One region of the Paraburkholderia sp. SARCC-3016 genome, then DNA from elsewhere that is predicted to be linked to it. Evidence: predicted binding sites of a transcription regulator. Region 1 holds the regulator's gene; the other holds the start of a gene.
What was found. The regulator HrcA, encoded in region 1, represses chaperone genes, less so after heat shock. The targets are predictions, from matches to a motif close to TTAGCACTCNNNNNNNNNGAGTGCTAA.
Positions count from the first base shown of each region.

Region 2: a site for HrcA is predicted at 3,341-3,367, ahead of groES (co-chaperone GroES). Genes of this name have one in related genera too.

Region 1 covers NZ_JAVHZD010000003.1:61,885-70,218, reverse strand. The annotation lists gene glnE (bifunctional [glutamate--ammonia ligase]-adenylyl-L-tyrosine phosphorylase/[glutamate--ammonia-ligase] adenylyltransferase) at 1-1,072, shown strand, start outside; gene recN (DNA repair protein RecN) at 1,103-2,794, opposite strand; gene QYH69_RS04380 (NAD kinase) at 2,909-3,814, opposite strand; gene hrcA (heat-inducible transcriptional repressor HrcA) at 4,126-5,160, shown strand; gene hemH (ferrochelatase) at 5,353-6,423, shown strand; gene QYH69_RS04365 (RNA-binding S4 domain-containing protein) at 6,558-6,965, shown strand; gene QYH69_RS04360 (hypothetical protein) at 6,937-7,098, opposite strand; gene grpE (nucleotide exchange factor GrpE) at 7,497-8,078, shown strand; gene QYH69_RS04350 (thioredoxin family protein) at 8,165-8,334, shown strand, end outside.
Region 2 covers NZ_JAVHZD010000010.1:138,633-146,966, forward strand. The annotation lists gene QYH69_RS12385 (DUF262 domain-containing protein) at 1-707, shown strand, start outside; gene QYH69_RS12390 (hypothetical protein) at 709-1,656, shown strand; gene QYH69_RS12395 (hypothetical protein) at 1,987-2,793, shown strand; gene groES (co-chaperone GroES) at 3,442-3,732, shown strand; gene groL (chaperonin GroEL) at 3,778-5,418, shown strand; gene QYH69_RS12410 (hydroxymethylpyrimidine/phosphomethylpyrimidine kinase) at 5,534-6,394, opposite strand; gene QYH69_RS12415 (rubredoxin) at 6,671-6,841, shown strand; gene QYH69_RS12420 (hypothetical protein) at 7,271-8,334, shown strand, end outside.

The sequences.
Region 1 (8,334 bases):
GCTCGACGAACTGCTCGACGACGAAGCGATGGCGAGCCCATTCGACTGGGCCGAATTCAAGCGCACGCTGCGCCTGCGGCTCGCGGCGGCCGACGGCGTCGAGCAGCAGATGGATCTGCTGCGGCATGCGCACCAGGCCGAGGTGTTCCGCATTCTGCTGATCGATCTGGCCGGCAAGCTCAGCGTCGAGCATGTGAGCGACCGCCTGTCCGAGCTCGCCGACGCGGTGCTCGACGTGACCATCGAAGCGGTCTGGAATCAGCTCGCGAAACGCCATCGCGATGTGCCGCGCTTTGCGATCATCGCGTACGGCAAGCTTGGCGGCAAAGAGCTCGGCTATGCGTCGGATCTCGACCTGATCTTTTTGTACGACGATCCGGCCGACGTTGCGCCCGACGTCTACGCGACATTCGCGCGCCGGCTGATCTCATGGCTCACGACCGCGACCGGCGCCGGCACGCTGTTCGACATCGATCTGCGCTTGCGGCCGAACGGTGAGTCGGGGTTGCTCGTGACCGATCTCGATGCGTTTCGCCGTTATCAGCTGCGCGAAGGCGATGCGGCGAATACCGCATGGGTCTGGGAGCATCAGGCGCTGACGCGCGCGCGTTACTGCGCGGGCGACACGCAGATCGGCGCGCGCTTCGAGGCGATCCGCGAACAGGTGCTGACGATGCCGCGCGAAGCGGCGCCGCTGATGAAGGAAATCGTCGAAATGCGCGAGCGCGTGGAGGCCGGCCATCCGAATCGCACGCCGCTTTTCGACCTGAAGCACGATCGTGGCGGGATGGTCGATATCGAGTTCACGGTTCAGTACTGGGTGCTGCTGCATGCGGCGCGCGATCCGGAGCTGATCCGCAATACCGGCAATATCGCGCTGCTGCGCGAGGTGTCGCGCTTTGGGCTCATGAGCGGCGACGAAGCGGAAACGGTCGGCGCGGCGTACCGGCGGTATCGGAAGCTGCAGCACCAGTTGCGGCTCGACGGGATGGAGAAGGCGCGCGTCGATCCGGAGACGGTGAGGGCGGAGCGCGATGCCGTGTTGCAGCTCTGGGAACGGGTATTCGGGTAGCGCCGCTCCGCCCGCCTGTGAAGATCAGGCTCAGGCCGTCAGCATTTCCTTTGCATGCTTGCGTGTCGTCGCGGTGATCTCGAGGCCGCCGAGCATGCGCGCTACCTCCTCGATCCGGCTTGCCTTGTCGAGCGGCGTGACGGTGCTGAGCGTCGCGCTCTTGCTGCCCTTGCCGTTTTTTCCGTTTGTGCTCTTCGCGACCTGGAAGTGATGGTCGCCACGCGCGGCGACTTGCGGCAAGTGCGTCACGCACAACACCTGTCGGTCGCGGCCCAATTGATGCAGCAGCCGCCCGACCACTTCCGCGACGCCGCCGCCGATGCCGGTGTCGACTTCGTCGAAGATCAGCGTCGGCGTCGGGCTCGCCGCGCTTGCGATCACCGCGAGCGCGAGACTGATACGCGCAAGCTCGCCGCCGGAAGCGACTTTGGCGAGCGGCCGCAGCGGCACGCCCGCATGGCCGGCCACGCGGAACTCGATCTGCTCGAGGCCATGCGCGCCCCCTTCCGGCAACGCGACCAGCGCCACTTCGAAGCTGCCGCCCGCCATCGACAGCTCCTGCATGCCGGTCGTCACCGCCGAGCCGAGCGCTTTCGCCGCTTTTCCGCGTGCTTTCGACAACTGCTTCGCTTCGGCGAGGTAGGCGTCTTTCGCCTTGCTCTCGGCCGCGCGCAGGCTGTCGAGGTCGGCGGCCGCGTCGAGCGCGTCGAGCTGCGCGCGGCGCGCCTGATGTTCTTCGGGCAACGATTCGGGCTGCAGTCTGAATTTGCGCGCGGCCGAATGCAATGCGTCGAGGCGTTTTTCGACCTCCGCGAGCCGGTCGGGGTCGAGTTCGAGCCGCTGCGCATAGTGGGACAGCGAGTACGACGCTTCCTGCAACTGGATCTCGGCCGGTTCGAGTGCGGCGAGAACGTCGTTGAGCGCCGGGTCGATGTCGGCCAGATCGCGCAGCTTCGAGATGATCGCACCGAGGTGCGTGATCATCGCGTCGTCCGATTCGGACAATGCGCCGAGTGCGCCCTGCACGCCGTCGATCAGGCTGGCCGAATGCGACAGGCGCCGGTGTTCGCTGTTCACTTCTTCCCATTCGCCGGGCTGCGGTGCGAGCTTGTCGAGCTCGGCGAGCTGCCAGGCGAGCCGTTCGCGCTCGAGCTGCAGTTCGCGGTCGCGCGACTGCGCATGCTCGACCGCTTGCGCTGCTTCGCGCCAGTTGCGCCAGCTGCGCGATACGGCAGCGGCCATGTCGCCGAGTCCCGCGTGCGTGTCGAACAGCTCGCGCTGCGCGTCGGGGCGCATCAGCAATTGATGCGCATGCTGGCCGTGGATGTCGACGAGCATTTCGCCGACTTCGCGCAACTGCGCGAGCGTCGCCACCGTGCCGTTGATGAACGCGCGCGAGCGGCCGTTCGCGTCGATCACGCGGCGCAGCAGCACGGTGCCGTCCTGCATTCCGCCGTCTTCGGCTTGAGCTGCGAATGCGTGCTCGTCGAGCCACTGGTCGACGAGCGCGTGCGTGTCGAATTCCGCGGTGATGTCGGCGCGTGTCTCGCCGGTGCGCACGACGCTCGCGTCGGCGCGAGCGCCGAGCGCCAGCGCGAGCGCGTCGATCAGAATCGACTTGCCGGCGCCGGTTTCACCGGAGAAGACCGTAAAGCCGCTGTCGAATTCGAGGTCGAGTGCGGCGACGATGACGAAATCGCGAATCGAGAGGTGGCGAAGCATGGAGTCGGCTTGTTCGTGGTGTCCGGCAGCGTGCAGGTTCAGTTTGGGGATGCGGGCGGGTGGCTTCGGTTCGTGCGGCGTGGCCGGCTTCAGTGATCTGGCATGCTTGCCGGATTACTGCTCTTCTTCATCGTTCTCATGTGACGGATATTCGTTCCAGTGCAGCTTCTTGCGCAGCGTCGCGTAGTAGCTGTACCCGACCGGATGCAGGAACGGCACCATGTGGCGCGAGCGCCGCACCTCGATCGTGTCGCTCAGTTCGAGCGATGTGAACGACTGCATGTCGAAATTCACGTTGACGTCGCGGCCCGACACGATCTGAATGCTGACATTCGAATGGTCCGGCAGCACGATCGGGCGGTTCGACAGCGCATGCGGCGCGATCGGCACGAGTACGATGCCGTCGAGCTGCGGATGCAGGATCGGCCCGTTCGTCGAAAGCGCATAGGCGGTCGAACCGGTCGGCGTGGCGACGATGAGGCCGTCCGAGCGCTGGTTGTACATGAAGCGGCCATCCACCGAGACGCGCAGTTCCACCATGCCCGACACGCCGCTGCGGTTCACGACGACGTCGTTGAAAGCGAGCGCATGATAGAGCGGCTCGCCCGCGCGCATGATGCGTGCCTCGAGCAGCGTGCGCTCCTCCCGTTCGAAACTGCCGCCGAGCATCTGTACGACGATCTTCTGCATGTCCGAGATCGGGATGTCGGTAATGAAGCCGAGGCGGCCGTGGTTGATGCCGATCAACGGTGTCTTGTACGGTGCGAGCTGGCGGCCGATGCCGAGCATCGTGCCGTCGCCGCCCAGCACGACCGCGACGTCGGCACGCGCGCCGATTTCCGCGGGCCGCAGCGCCGGATAGCCGGTGACCCCGATCTCCTCCGCGATCTGCGCCTCGAATACGACGTCGAACCCGCGCCTGGCGATGCAGGACGCGAGTTGCATCAGCGGCTCGCCGATGCCGGGCGTCTGGGGGCGCCCGACGAGCGCAACGGTCTTGAACTGGCTGGTAACTTGCATGCCGGCATTACACCATAGCTGCGGGCCGAAAAGAACCGTCGCCCCGCGCCGGAAGAGCCGTCGCGGCGGGCCGATGGAGTTGTCGTTGCTGGCGCCGGCGCGCGGGAGCGCCGCTGTCTTGCGTGTAGCCGATTATCGTTAGAATGGTGAAGCGCTGATGACAACGGCCGGCGCTTGTCCTTGCAAGCGCGCGAGCGACGGCCTTCGCGGTGCGCTTCGCATGGCGCGGCGGCGCAATGCGTTGCGGGGTGCGTGTTGCAGGTACGCTTAACGCTCGCGGCAGCGTCGTCATTGAGCTAAAATTTTTCGCCATGTTAGATCCTCGCGCACAAACCCTCCTCAAAACGCTGATCGAGCGGTATATCGCCGAAGGTCAGCCGGTAGGCTCGCGCACGTTGTCGCGGTTCTCCGGGCTCGAACTGAGCCCGGCCACCATCCGCAACGTGATGTCCGACCTCGAGGAGCTCGGTCTCGTGATCAGCCCGCATACGTCGGCTGGACGCATTCCGACGCCGCGCGGTTACCGGCTTTTCGTCGACACGATGCTGACCGTCGAATCGGTCGCCGATGAAGAGGCCGTGACACGGGCTGTCAAAAAGACGCTGCAGCCCGACACGCTGCAGGCCGGCGAGCCGCAAAAAATCGTCGCGGCCGCGGCGAGCGTGCTGTCCAACCTTTCCCAGTTCGCCGGCGTCGTGCTGACGCCGCGGCGCAGCCACGTATTCAAGCAGATCGAATTCATGCGTTTGTCCGACAAGCGCATCCTGCTCATCATCGTGACGCCCGAAGGCGACGTGCAGAACCGCATGATGGCGACGCAGCGCGACTATTCGCCGGCCGAACTCATCGAAGCCTCGAACTACATCAACGCGCATTTCGCCGGGTTGTCGTTCGACGAAGTGCGCCGCCGGCTGCGCGAAGAGATCGACCAGCTGCGCGGCGACATGACGACGCTGATGCATGCGGCCGTCACGGCGAGTACCGACGAAACCGATACGGGCGAAACCGTATTGATTTCGGGTGAACGCAAACTGCTCGAGGTGGCCGACCTTTCGTCGGACATGGCGCGGCTGCGCAAGCTGTTCGATGTGTTCGACCAAAAGACGAGCCTCCTTCAATTGCTCGACGTATCGAGCCACGCGCAAGGCGTGCAGATTTTCATCGGCGGAGAGTCGAATCTCGTGCCGATCGAGGAAATGAGCGTCGTAACCGCGCCGTACGAAGTGAACGGCACGATCGTCGGTACGCTCGGCGTAATCGGGCCGACCCGCATGGCTTATAACCGTGTGATTCCGATTGTCGATATCACTGCGCGCCTGCTTTCGTTGACGTTGAGCCAGCAGTAGAGCCGCAGGCGCGTGGCTGTGCGGCGTGCCGCACATTTTCATGCATGTGCCTGCCTTCATGATGCTGCGTTGTGCGGTGCCTGCCAATCTGCCGAATGGCTAGCTTTCGGTCATGAAACGCGCCGCTATAATGGCCTTCACCTGAAACGCTTGTCGTTCGCCCCGCAGCCCTTCGCCTTTAATTCGTTACCTATGCACTTCGATCTCGAGCGGCCTCTGCAGTCTGCTGTCGCGCACCGCGTCGCGGTCCTGCTGATCAACCTTGGCACGCCCGATGCGCCGACGGCGGGCGCGGTGCGGCGCTATCTCGCTCAGTTCCTGTCCGATCCGCGCGTGGTCGAAATTCCGGCGATGCTGTGGCAAATCATTCTCCGCACGGTGATTCTGCCGTTTCGCAGCCCGGCATCGGCGAAGAAGTATGCAGCGGTATGGATGCCCGAAGGGTCGCCGCTCAGGGTCTACACCGAGAAACAGGTGGAAGGCCTGCGCCAGTTGCTGCACGCGAACGACTACGCGGTGATCGTCGACTATGCGATGCGCTACGGCACGCCCGACATCCCGGCCATGCTGAATCAGCTGAAGCTGGCGGGCGCCGAGCGGGTGTTGCTGATGCCGATGTATCCGCAGTACTCGTCCTCGACTACCGCCACCGCGTTCGACGCGGCGTTCGGCGCGTTAAAACGGATGCGCAATCAACTCGAGATCCGCACTGTGCGCCACTATGCCGATCATCCCGCGTATATCGCCGCGCTGGCGGCGCAAGTGAAGCATTACTGGCACGCGCACGGACGTCCGGATTTCGCGGCGGGGGACAAGCTGGTGTTGAGTTTTCACGGCGTGCCCAAACGTACGCTGGACCTTGGCGACCCGTACCACGAGCAATGTCAGCAAACGGCGTCGCTGCTCATGCATGCGCTGGAACTGACACCGGTCGAGTGCCGGGTCACGTTTCAGTCGCGCTTCGGCAAGGCTGAATGGCTTCAGCCTTATACCGCTCCGACGGCCAAAGAACTCGGTGCGGCCGGCGTGCGTCGTATCGATGTGTTTTGCCCAGGATTTACCGCCGACTGCCTTGAGACGATCGAGGAGATCGGCATGGAAGTGCGCGACGAATTCGTGCATGCGGGCGGCAAGGAGTTTCACCGCATTGCTTGCCTGAATGCCTCGCCCGCGTGGATCGCCGCGCTTGGCGAAATTGTCGCGCAACATTTGCAGGGATGGCCGGTGCAGGAGAGTGCGCGGCAAGCAGCGGTGGCATCGTAAGCGAAGTCTGCTGGTGCTGGTGCTGGCGCGTGCAGCGGGCATGCTGTCTGCACCCGTCACCCGGTAACGTGCTTCTGCTTCTGCTCCTGCACACGCGACACGTCAAAACGCACGAGGCGTTCGAACGACAGAAGATGAACTACAAGATTTCGACTGAACCCGGCGCGCGATTGCGCATCGATAAATGGTTGTGGGCGGCGCGCTTCTTCAAGACGCGTTCGCTGGCGGCGGATGCAGTCGAGAAGGGCCGGGTGCGCATCGGCGGTGCGAGCGTCAAACCCGCGAAGGACGTGCGCGTGGGCGATCTCGTTGAAATTGAAATCGAGCGGATTGTCTGGCAGGTGCAGGTGTTGGGCGTGTGCGAGGTGCGCGGGCCGGCCCCGGTCGCTCAGTCGCTTTACGCGGAAACGGACGAAGGCCGGACGAAGCGGCAGGCGGAACTCGAACGGCGCAAGCACTTTCGGGAGCCGACGGCCGCGTTGCACGGCCGGCCGACGAAGCGCGACCGGCGCGTTATCGACAAATTTTCAGGTGGGGATTGAACAGCGACTCCATCGTCGCGTGCACACCACCGTATTCTGTGGTGTGGTCGTTGACGGCGCCGGACATGCAGATGGTCGTGGTTCCCGCGATGAGCACCAAGGCGACCACCGATATTGCGAAGGTCAGTTTCACGGTACTCCCCCAGGAGATGCCAAACGGGAAACGGGCGGTTCACGGTGGTAAGCGATACGTCAGATTAGGGTAAACATGCCTTTTCTGGCGTTCTCAATGAGTTTAGGTCACTCGCGCATCGCGCTCAATCTCAATATGATGACGGGCGAGTCACGGTTGTAACGGCGAGTTTCTGCGATCGTTTTTTGCCCCGTTGCGGTGCAAAAAGGGCTGCAGAGCCGCTTGAAACCGGCGGTGTGCAACCTCATATCGAGTGCTGTCGAGCAGCTGCGCGTGTTGTGAAATTGCAACGCTTTGCGCGCACGGGAACCGCCTGGTCAAAGCGGGCCATGCGCGCGAAACGCGAGCGACATGCAGGCCGTTTTAATAGTTTTAATTCTTTATCGACTTTCAGCGACATGGAAAACACGCAAGAGAAACCGACGAGCCAGAATCCCACGCCCGCCGACGACACCGCGCGCCAGGCCGCCGATGCCGCGGGGCAGCAGCCCGCAGGCGCAGCCAGTGCGGCCGATACGCAGGCATCGAGCGCGGAAGCCGCACTCGCCGAAGCGCAGGCGAAGGTTGCCGAGTTGCAGGAAAGCTTCCTGCGCGCGAAGGCCGAGACCGAAAACGTGCGTCGCCGTGCTCAGGAAGACGTCGCAAAGGCGCACAAATTCGCGATCGAAAATTTCGCCGAGCACCTGCTGCCGGTCATCGATAGCCTCGAAGCTGCCGTCGCGCATTCGTCCGACGACCTTGCGAAGGTACGTGAAGGCGTGGAACTGACGTTGCGCCAGCTGACCGGCGCGCTCGAAAAAGGACGCGTCGTCGCAATCAATCCGATCGGCGAGAAGTTCGACCCGCATCGCCATCAGGCCATCTCGATGGTGCCGGCCGAGCAGGAAGCGAATACGGTCGTCGCCGTACTGCAGAAGGGCTATGTGATTAACGACCGGGTGCTGCGCCCGGCGCTTGTCACGGTCGCGGCGCCGAAGTAAGCGCGGCGCATTCCGTCCGGCATTCGGCGCGGCATTGGCGCGGCGTTTGACGTGTAACGCAATCGAAGTTTCTTGCATTTCGGTTTATGGCCAGTATCCCTGTCGATCCATCCGCCTTCGCCGCTTTCGATATGCAGGAACTGACCGCCGGTACGTTCGACGCCGGCCTCCAGTCGGCCGGCGACGAACTGGCGGTCGTGTTTTTCTGGGGCTTCGATTGCTTCAACTGCGAGATCGCCAAGAAGGCGATGCTCGC
Region 2 (8,334 bases), on a different contig from region 1:
CGCCGGAACTTGCCAACGCCTTGAGAATTCGACCATACGTGCGAGTTGTAACACTATTAAAGCAAACGGATCCTGAACTCAAATACGAAGTGTTCACTCGGCTGAACACCGGTGGTGAACCCCTTCTCCCCCAAGAGATTCGTAATGCGCTTTATAGAGGATCGTTCAACGACCTGCTTTTTGAATTGGCAGATGCGCCGTTCCTTCATAGGCAGATGAAGATTGCGACAAAGAAAGAGACACCATACAAGGAGATGCAAGACGTGGAAGCGGTTTTGCGATTTCTAAGTTTGAGTTCGAACTGGGAGGATTTCAGCGGAGACATGCGGTATTCGTTGGATGCTTTCGCGGCGACAAACCGCGCTCTTGGTAAGCCAAAGATCGCGGCAGCTAGGAAGAAATTTGAAACCGCTCTGACACGCTGTCAACACCTGTGGGGAGACGATGCGTTCAGACGCCATCAAGGCGCTGCTTATCGTGACCAGTTCATGTCCGCAATGTTCGACGCACAGATGATAGCTGCATCCGAACTAAGCGAAGCGAGATACCACGCGCTTTCAATCAAGACGGCAGTTGTGCGGAAAGAGACCTTGAAGCTTTTCAAGAATGCTCGCTTCGTCGACGCGATCCGAGTATCTACGAACACACCCAGTAAGGTGTCGTACCGTATCGCCACGATGAAGGATGCGTTGAAGAACATTACCTAAAATGAGCGCAAAAGACTCGTTGCTTGCAACATTGAACGTTCTCAGGGATTGCCTAAAGGATGCCGCGCTGATCGACACCGCATTGACAGTAGAGCACAATCTTCGTGCGAGCATGCTTCGACAAGGCTTGGCGGTGCTGGTATTCGCAACAATGGAGTCGTTCATCAGAGAGCGAACTGGAGAATTACTTCGATCCTTCTCCAATCCTCAACTGGTGTTTTCCGATCTACTCCCACCTTTGCAAAGGGCCACTACCATTGGAGCGTTAGATGGCATTCGTTTTCGCCTCAAGCTACAACCTGCACAAGATAAAATAAATTGGCTCGTTGGAGCACTCGCTCCCGTTGCAACCGCGACGAGCAATCTTGCTCAGCTATCAACGTATTCCTTTGGGCAAGCCGCTTCGAATCTCGTGGAGGACGATGTCTCGGACATTTTGAAAGCATTTGGTGTGCATAGTCCGTGGGTGCAGATAACCGAACTTAGCCGGAGATTGGGCGTCGGAACTCTGGATTGTCAAAGCGAGTTCGTTACAATAAAAGAACGCCGACACGATTCTGCGCACGCTCTTAGCGCGAACGTTTTGCATCCAGATTTGGAAGGCTCGTTGCGTTCAGCGTTAGCAATTTGCATAGGATTCGACTTATTGCTTTCCCATGCGCAGCGGCTAACTAACGATAAGCTCGGACCTAACCGGGACAATCGCCCCGCGATGAAGCATGTGGACGTCCAATTGGTGTTTGTGGCCCCGAAGCCCGGATCAACAGACCGCTTCATTGTGCGAAAGGAGCAACTGCCGCCGCCTGCTACCACCCTAACACGGTCGCTCCGTATCTTGCCAAGCCTTTCTAACGCAGTAACATTTGGTCGTGCTTACGCTGGTTCTCGGAAGCTTCAACTGGTCGTTTTAGACAGTACCTCGACGCCGACGGATTGGGCGACTTGGTAATTAGCAATATTAAATTATAGGAAATATATGTTTCAACATAGTCCATCCGTACTTTCGAAGCCGCGAATGCACCGCATCTGAGCGCCTGCTTCCGAGAATCTCGACAGACCGATCCAGGTCGGGTTATGCCTTTTGGATGAGATGGCGCGCTGGTGCAAACGCGCTCGGTCGTCGGGCGCATGCCCGCCTGTTTGCGACGTTCGACAGAGTAGGCTAGATTGCTGACACGCATTCGAAGGCGTTTGGTATCAGCAATTAAGCATGACGGCTTGCGGATCAACGGCGTCCTCCCGCTGCACCCTTATCGATGTGCTCTGCCGAGCCTAGGGAGTGAGCGATCAAGCGACGAACGCTTCTACCGACACAACAACACTCATGATCGAAACAGAACTAGAAACCGAAACTGGGATGGTACGCTTTAGGAGCTGTCTTCTCGATTGGGTGACACCCATCATTGCTTCAAACCAGCCTAGCCTTGAGTCCGCTGCTGCCGACACATGGGATGCGCTTGCAGGAAAGCCCATACAGGACGGACGTAGCGCGCTGTCGGAAAAACATCGAGCCATTGTAGATATTTTCCAAGAATACATGGAGGTATCTGAAGCGCTGGAAGCTGTGCAGGATGTTAAGGTATATCTGGCACGCTTTCCTTTTTCGAAGACCCGAGTGACAAGAGGTCGCTATTTAGCTCATCAGGTAAGTATTTACCTTAACGAAATCTATATTCTCCGAGTTCGTCTGACAACGCTGGCAAAAGAGGTTCAGAACTGTCTGTCGAGCGCGCCGCAAAAGCAGTTCACCAGACCGTTGATCGCGCCACTGTTCAAGATGATTAAGCAAAGCTTTGACGGGATCGAGAAGACACGGGGAGCGCACGTTCACATCCGACGCTTTGCCGATGACGACATGCGGCGCATCGGAACCCTTGAACTGCTTGCGAGCCGTATGGTTGGTGCCGGCAACCTGGCTCTAGTGGTGTATAGGAACGCGCGCCGGCAGTGGCTGACGCGCATTAGTGATAATGAAAAAGCGATAGACATATTGCTCGACCAGTATGGCGATGCTCTCTGGGCGTCCCTTTTTGCTCCAGGCATGATGTTCGATATGAGCGATGCTCCGGCGAAGCCAAGGAGGTAACGCAATGCGATGTGTGAAGATCCGTCCGCCTGCCAGAACCTCGCTATCCCAACTGTACTAAGACGATGTGCGTCGCAACTGTTGAAGCCGATATCGGAGTGATTGCCTCAAACTATGTCTTCGCGCTTGGCGCGGGTCCTTTTCCCCGTACCCTAGGTCGACGAAGTTGAGGTCGCTGACGTCCTCGAGGCTTACTAGGTCCATCGATACCGTTCGTTACGGCTCGATCCGGATATCGGACGTCCCGAAGTACAAAGCTGCGTAGCGAAGCCGATCCCGATGGTTGGGGTGCGGGTAAACGCCTATCGGTCGGCGACCCTGCCTTGTAAGTCTCAGATGTTGCCGTTAATTGTCGGCCGGCGGTGCCTGCGACGCGCGAAGTCCATAGCTGGGTGTGGACCGTCAAGTGTTTGTTTTTTATGGAATATTTTGGCTGATTGAATGCGTGGATCGCGCGAAAGTACAAAGTTAAGTGAACAAAGTTCAAACTTAACTGAATCTCGACACTCTTCCCCCTTCTTGAATTTGTCACCGCCCCTCCATATAATTAGCACTCGTCGCACTCGAGTGCTAACAATTTCTCCGGCCGGGCTCTCCGGCCGGGTTTGTCCTCAGCGTTCTTCAGTCTCAACCAAGAGAGGAGTATGTATGAACCTTCGTCCTTTGCATGATCGCGTGATCGTCAAGCGTCTTGACCAGGAAACCAAGACCGCTTCGGGCATCGTGATCCCCGACGCCGCAGCGGAAAAGCCCGATCAAGGCGAAATTCTCGCAGTCGGCCCGGGCAAGCGTGACGACAAGGGCGGCCTGATCCAGCTCGACGTGAAGGTGGGCGATCGCGTCCTGTTCGGCAAGTACGCTGGCCAGACCGTCAAGGTCGACGGCCAGGAACTGCTCGTGATGCGCGAAGAAGACATCATGGCTGTGGTGAACAAGTAAGTTCAACGTCCCCAGTTCATTCAAAGGCATTCAAGGAGTTAGAAGATGGCAGCTAAAGACGTCGTATTCGGCGATTCCGCCCGTGCGAAGATGGTCGAGGGCGTGAATATTCTCGCCAACGCAGTGAAGGTTACGCTGGGCCCGAAGGGCCGCAACGTCGTGCTCGAGCGCAGCTTCGGCGGCCCGACCGTCACCAAGGACGGTGTCTCGGTCGCGAAGGAAATCGAGCTCAAAGACAAGCTCCAGAACATGGGCGCGCAAATGGTCAAGGAAGTCGCTTCCAAGACCAGCGACAACGCCGGCGACGGTACCACCACGGCTACCGTGCTGGCACAGTCGATCGTCCGCGAAGGCATGAAGTACGTCGCATCGGGCATGAACCCGATGGACCTGAAGCGCGGCATCGACAAGGCAGTGGCAGCAGCAATCGAAGAGCTGCGCAAGATCAGCAAGCCCTGCACGACGAACAAGGAAATCGCCCAGGTCGGCGCGATCTCGGCGAACAGCGATTCGTCGATCGGCGACCGCATCGCTGAAGCGATGGACAAGGTCGGCAAGGAAGGCGTCATCACCGTCGAAGACGGCAAGTCGCTGCAAGACGAACTCGACGTCGTCGAAGGCATGCAGTTCGACCGCGGCTACCTGTCGCCGTACTTCATCAACAACCCGGACAAGCAGGTCGCCGTTCTCGAGAACCCGTTCGTGCTGCTGCACGACAAGAAAGTCTCGAACATCCGCGATCTGCTGCCGGTGCTCGAGCAAGTTGCAAAGGCCGGCCGGCCGCTGCTGATCATCGCTGAAGACGTCGAAGGCGAAGCGCTCGCTACGCTCGTCGTCAACAACATCCGCGGCATTCTGAAGACCGTTGCCGTCAAGGCGCCGGGCTTCGGCGACCGTCGCAAGGCCATGCTCGAAGACATCGCGATCCTGACCGGCGGCCAGGTGATCGCCGAAGAAACGGGTCTGTCGCTCGAGAAGGCTACGCTGGCTGAACTGGGCCAGGCGAAGCGCATCGAAGTGGGCAAGGAAAACACGACGATCATCGACGGCGCTGGCGAAGCAGCAAGCATCGAAGCGCGCGTGAAGCAGGTGCGCACGCAAATCGAAGAAGCGACGTCGGACTACGACCGCGAAAAGCTGCAGGAACGCGTGGCGAAGCTGGCCGGCGGCGTGGCAGTGATCAAGGTCGGCGCTGCGACCGAAGTCGAAATGAAGGAAAAGAAGGCACGTGTCGAAGACGCTCTGCACGCTACGCGCGCAGCCGTTGAAGAAGGCATCGTGGCCGGTGGCGGCGTTGCGCTGATTCGCGCTCGCGCTTCGATCGCTGGCGTGAAGGGCGACAACGCCGATCAGGACGCAGGTATCAAGATCGTGCTGCGCGCGATGGAAGAGCCGCTGCGCCAGATCGTCACGAACGGCGGCGAAGAAGCAAGCGTCGTGGTAGCAGCGGTTGCCGGCGGCAAGGGCAACTACGGCTACAACGCGGCGACGGGCGAGTACGTCGATATGGTCGAAGCAGGCGTTGTGGACCCGACGAAGGTTACGCGTACGGCACTGCAAAACGCAGCGTCGGTCGCAGGCCTGCTGCTGACGACGGACGCAGCCGTGGTCGAACTGCCGAAGGAAGACGCACCGATGCCTGGTGGCATGCCCGGCGGTATGGGCGGCATGGGCATGGACATGTAATTCGACGTCAAGTCGAAGCGCATGTTGGAGCGCGCCGCGAGGCGCGCTTTTGGCCGCGTTCCTGGCCGGAAAGAAAACCCGCAGCGTGAGAAATCACGGTGCGGGTTTTTTTATATCAATGCCGCGCCTCTCCCGGCGCATCGCTCTTGCCGCTCGCGGTCGGCGCATCTTCATCGGTTTCTCTGGCCCAGAAAAACCGATCGGGAAGGTAGGCGCCCATACCAGGCCGAAACGCGTTCTGCATCGCCTGGAACATGTACTCCTGCGCTTCGCGTACCGCTTCCGCCGGGTCCTGGCCATTCGCGAGCAAGGCCGCGATTGCCGCGCCAAGCGTATCGGTCATACCCATCACGCGCTGCGCCCCGCGGTCCCACAAGTCCTGCCGCAACTGGCCGTCCTCGCAGTAAAGCGTGTTGACCAGCCGATGCGTGCCCGTTTCCATCGACAGAATGTACTCGCAGCCTTGCGACAGCAGGTGCGACACGGCCGCGTCGAGCGTCGGCGCTTCGGCGTCGCCGTCGGGCTGCGCGAGCGCGAGCAGCGCCGCGTGGTCGGCGACGAGCAGCGTGGTTTGCGGTGCGAGCAGGTCTGCTATCGCTTCGCGCAATTCGTCGGCGGCGAGCACGTGTTCGTCATCGAGCGTGAAGTCGGGCGCGAGGATCAGCGGCACGTCGTCATAGTCGGCGACGACTTCGGCGATCGCGCTCACCACTTCGGCGCGGGTCGCCGCGCCGACCTTGAATGCGGCGATCGGCATGTCTTCGAGCAGCATGCGCGCCTGCGTCGCGACAGTCTCCGGGTCGAGCGCGGTGACTTCGTCGCAGCTCGCCGAGTCGCGCACGGTATAACCGGTCAGCACCGTGACGCCGTGGCAGCCCATGCTGGCCAGCGTCATCAGATCCGCTTGCAGGCCGGAGGCGCCGGTGGGGTCGGACAGGCCGAAGGTCAGAACGATCGGAGGGGTGTCGCTGGGCATGAAAGGAGGAAAAAAAATCGAAGCAAATAAGGAGGCCAACAGGAAGGCCAACAAAACGGCCAACAGGAAGGTCAAAAAGCAGGCCCATACGCGTGGGTCGGCTCAATTATGCGGCTTTCTCCCGCGACGAGGCGGTTTTTCGCACGCGTGAGCGCCGTGCACGCTCGCAAAAATTTGCTGCAGCGCAGAATCGTTAATTGCTTTCGCTAGGCATGGGGGCGGCAACACGGTACCATCATGGCTCCCGTTTTAACGGACTTTTCGACGCGCAAAAGAATGGAATATAGAAGCTGGATGTGCCTGATCTGCGGCTGGATTTACGAGGAAGAAGCCGGCTTGCCGGACGAAGGTATTGCGCCGGGCACGCGCTGGGAGGATGTGCCGATCAACTGGACCTGCCCCGAGTGCGGGGCGCGTAAGGAAGACTTCGAAATGGTCCAGATCTGACCGGTCTGGCGGTTGGTTCTGCTGCTGGCTTTACGCTTCTTTACGTCAGATGGCGGGGCTGGCTTTCGCGTCCGGTGCTTGCGTTCTTCATGCCCTGATTTCGCGTCGGTTTTCGCGTCGATTTTGGCGTCGATTCCCCCGGTTTTGACGCTCGGCGCCTGAGTTGATGCGCGATCTGTGCGTACGATCCTTGCGCATTCGGGCAGGCGCATCGCCGAGGCTCGCGACGGATGGGGACGCGTCGCAGCGTACACGGCGCGTTGCGTGCCTGCACCGACTCGAGCGCCGCGCGCGCATGACGGGGACGCGACACAGCTGCGGCCGCACGATTTCAGAGCGCACGCGGCGGCGTAACCGGCGGGTCACGGCAGGTCGTCGTCCCGGTCCTAGCGTCGGTTTCGGTCTGTCGGCGTTTCTGCAAACGTGCTCATGACACCTTCATCCGCTCCCGGCAGTAACCTCGAAGCCTTGCCCAATCCTCGCGGCGGCGCCGTGCGCGCGGCCGAACGCGCGCTTGCCGACGCGATTGCCGCACACGATCAGCATCGCGATGCGACGTTGCCCATTTTGCATGCCGCGCACGCGCTTCGCGAAGCAGGATGGCTCGCCGCGCAACAGTTTGCCGACGCGCTGGTCCTTGCGTCGCCGCTCGCCTTCGATGCGGCGGATTCCATCCGTGCTTACGTCGACAATTCGGCGCATTCCGGACATGCGGCGCCTGCATCGCGTGCTCGTCTGCCCGATAACCCGGTGCGCGAAGCCTTTGGTTCGGCGCTGCATGCGTTCGCGGCGGCGCTCGGCAGGCGCAATCTGCGTGAACTCGCCTGTTCGCCGTCGCTTTACGCGCACTATCGTTCGCTATCGGCGCTGACCGCGCAGCACACGCCGGGCTTCAAGGTCAACTTCGAAGACCTCGCACTAGCGGGCCGTCCGGTCCCGCCTGCTACCTTGCACGCACAACCGGCACAACGTCTCACGCATCTTCGCGCGCGCTACGAGCAGGCGTTGTTGCCGGTTCTGCGGGCGCAGACCGGCGAGGGCGCGATGTCGGCGGCAACGCTCGTCGTCGAGGCCGCGCTCGACGAACTTGAAGCCTGCATGGCCCAGCTGGTCGGTTCCGACCCGTACGATTTCTGGCGGCTCGCAGCCGGTTGCGCCCGTGCGCTGCGCGTGAGCGGTCACTTATCGGGCGACCCCGATGCGCGACGCTTCTTCGCGCGGTGCAACCTCGCGCTCGGGGACCAGGCGCGCGGCATCGAGTACGCGCCGCGTTCGCTCGTGCGTGCGACGCTCGCGTTGCTGTGGCGCGACTATGCGCTGTTCGGCGCCGCCGCCGAAGACACCGACCACGTCGAACTGCTGCGCGACTACGGGTTGACCGTGGTTTGGCATGTGGCAGGCACGCCGGCTTCGGAGGCGCTGTGGGAAGCCAACGCCGCCGAGGCGGCGAGGGGGACGGCAGAGACGGCGGCTCAAGCGCAGCCGACGCCGCC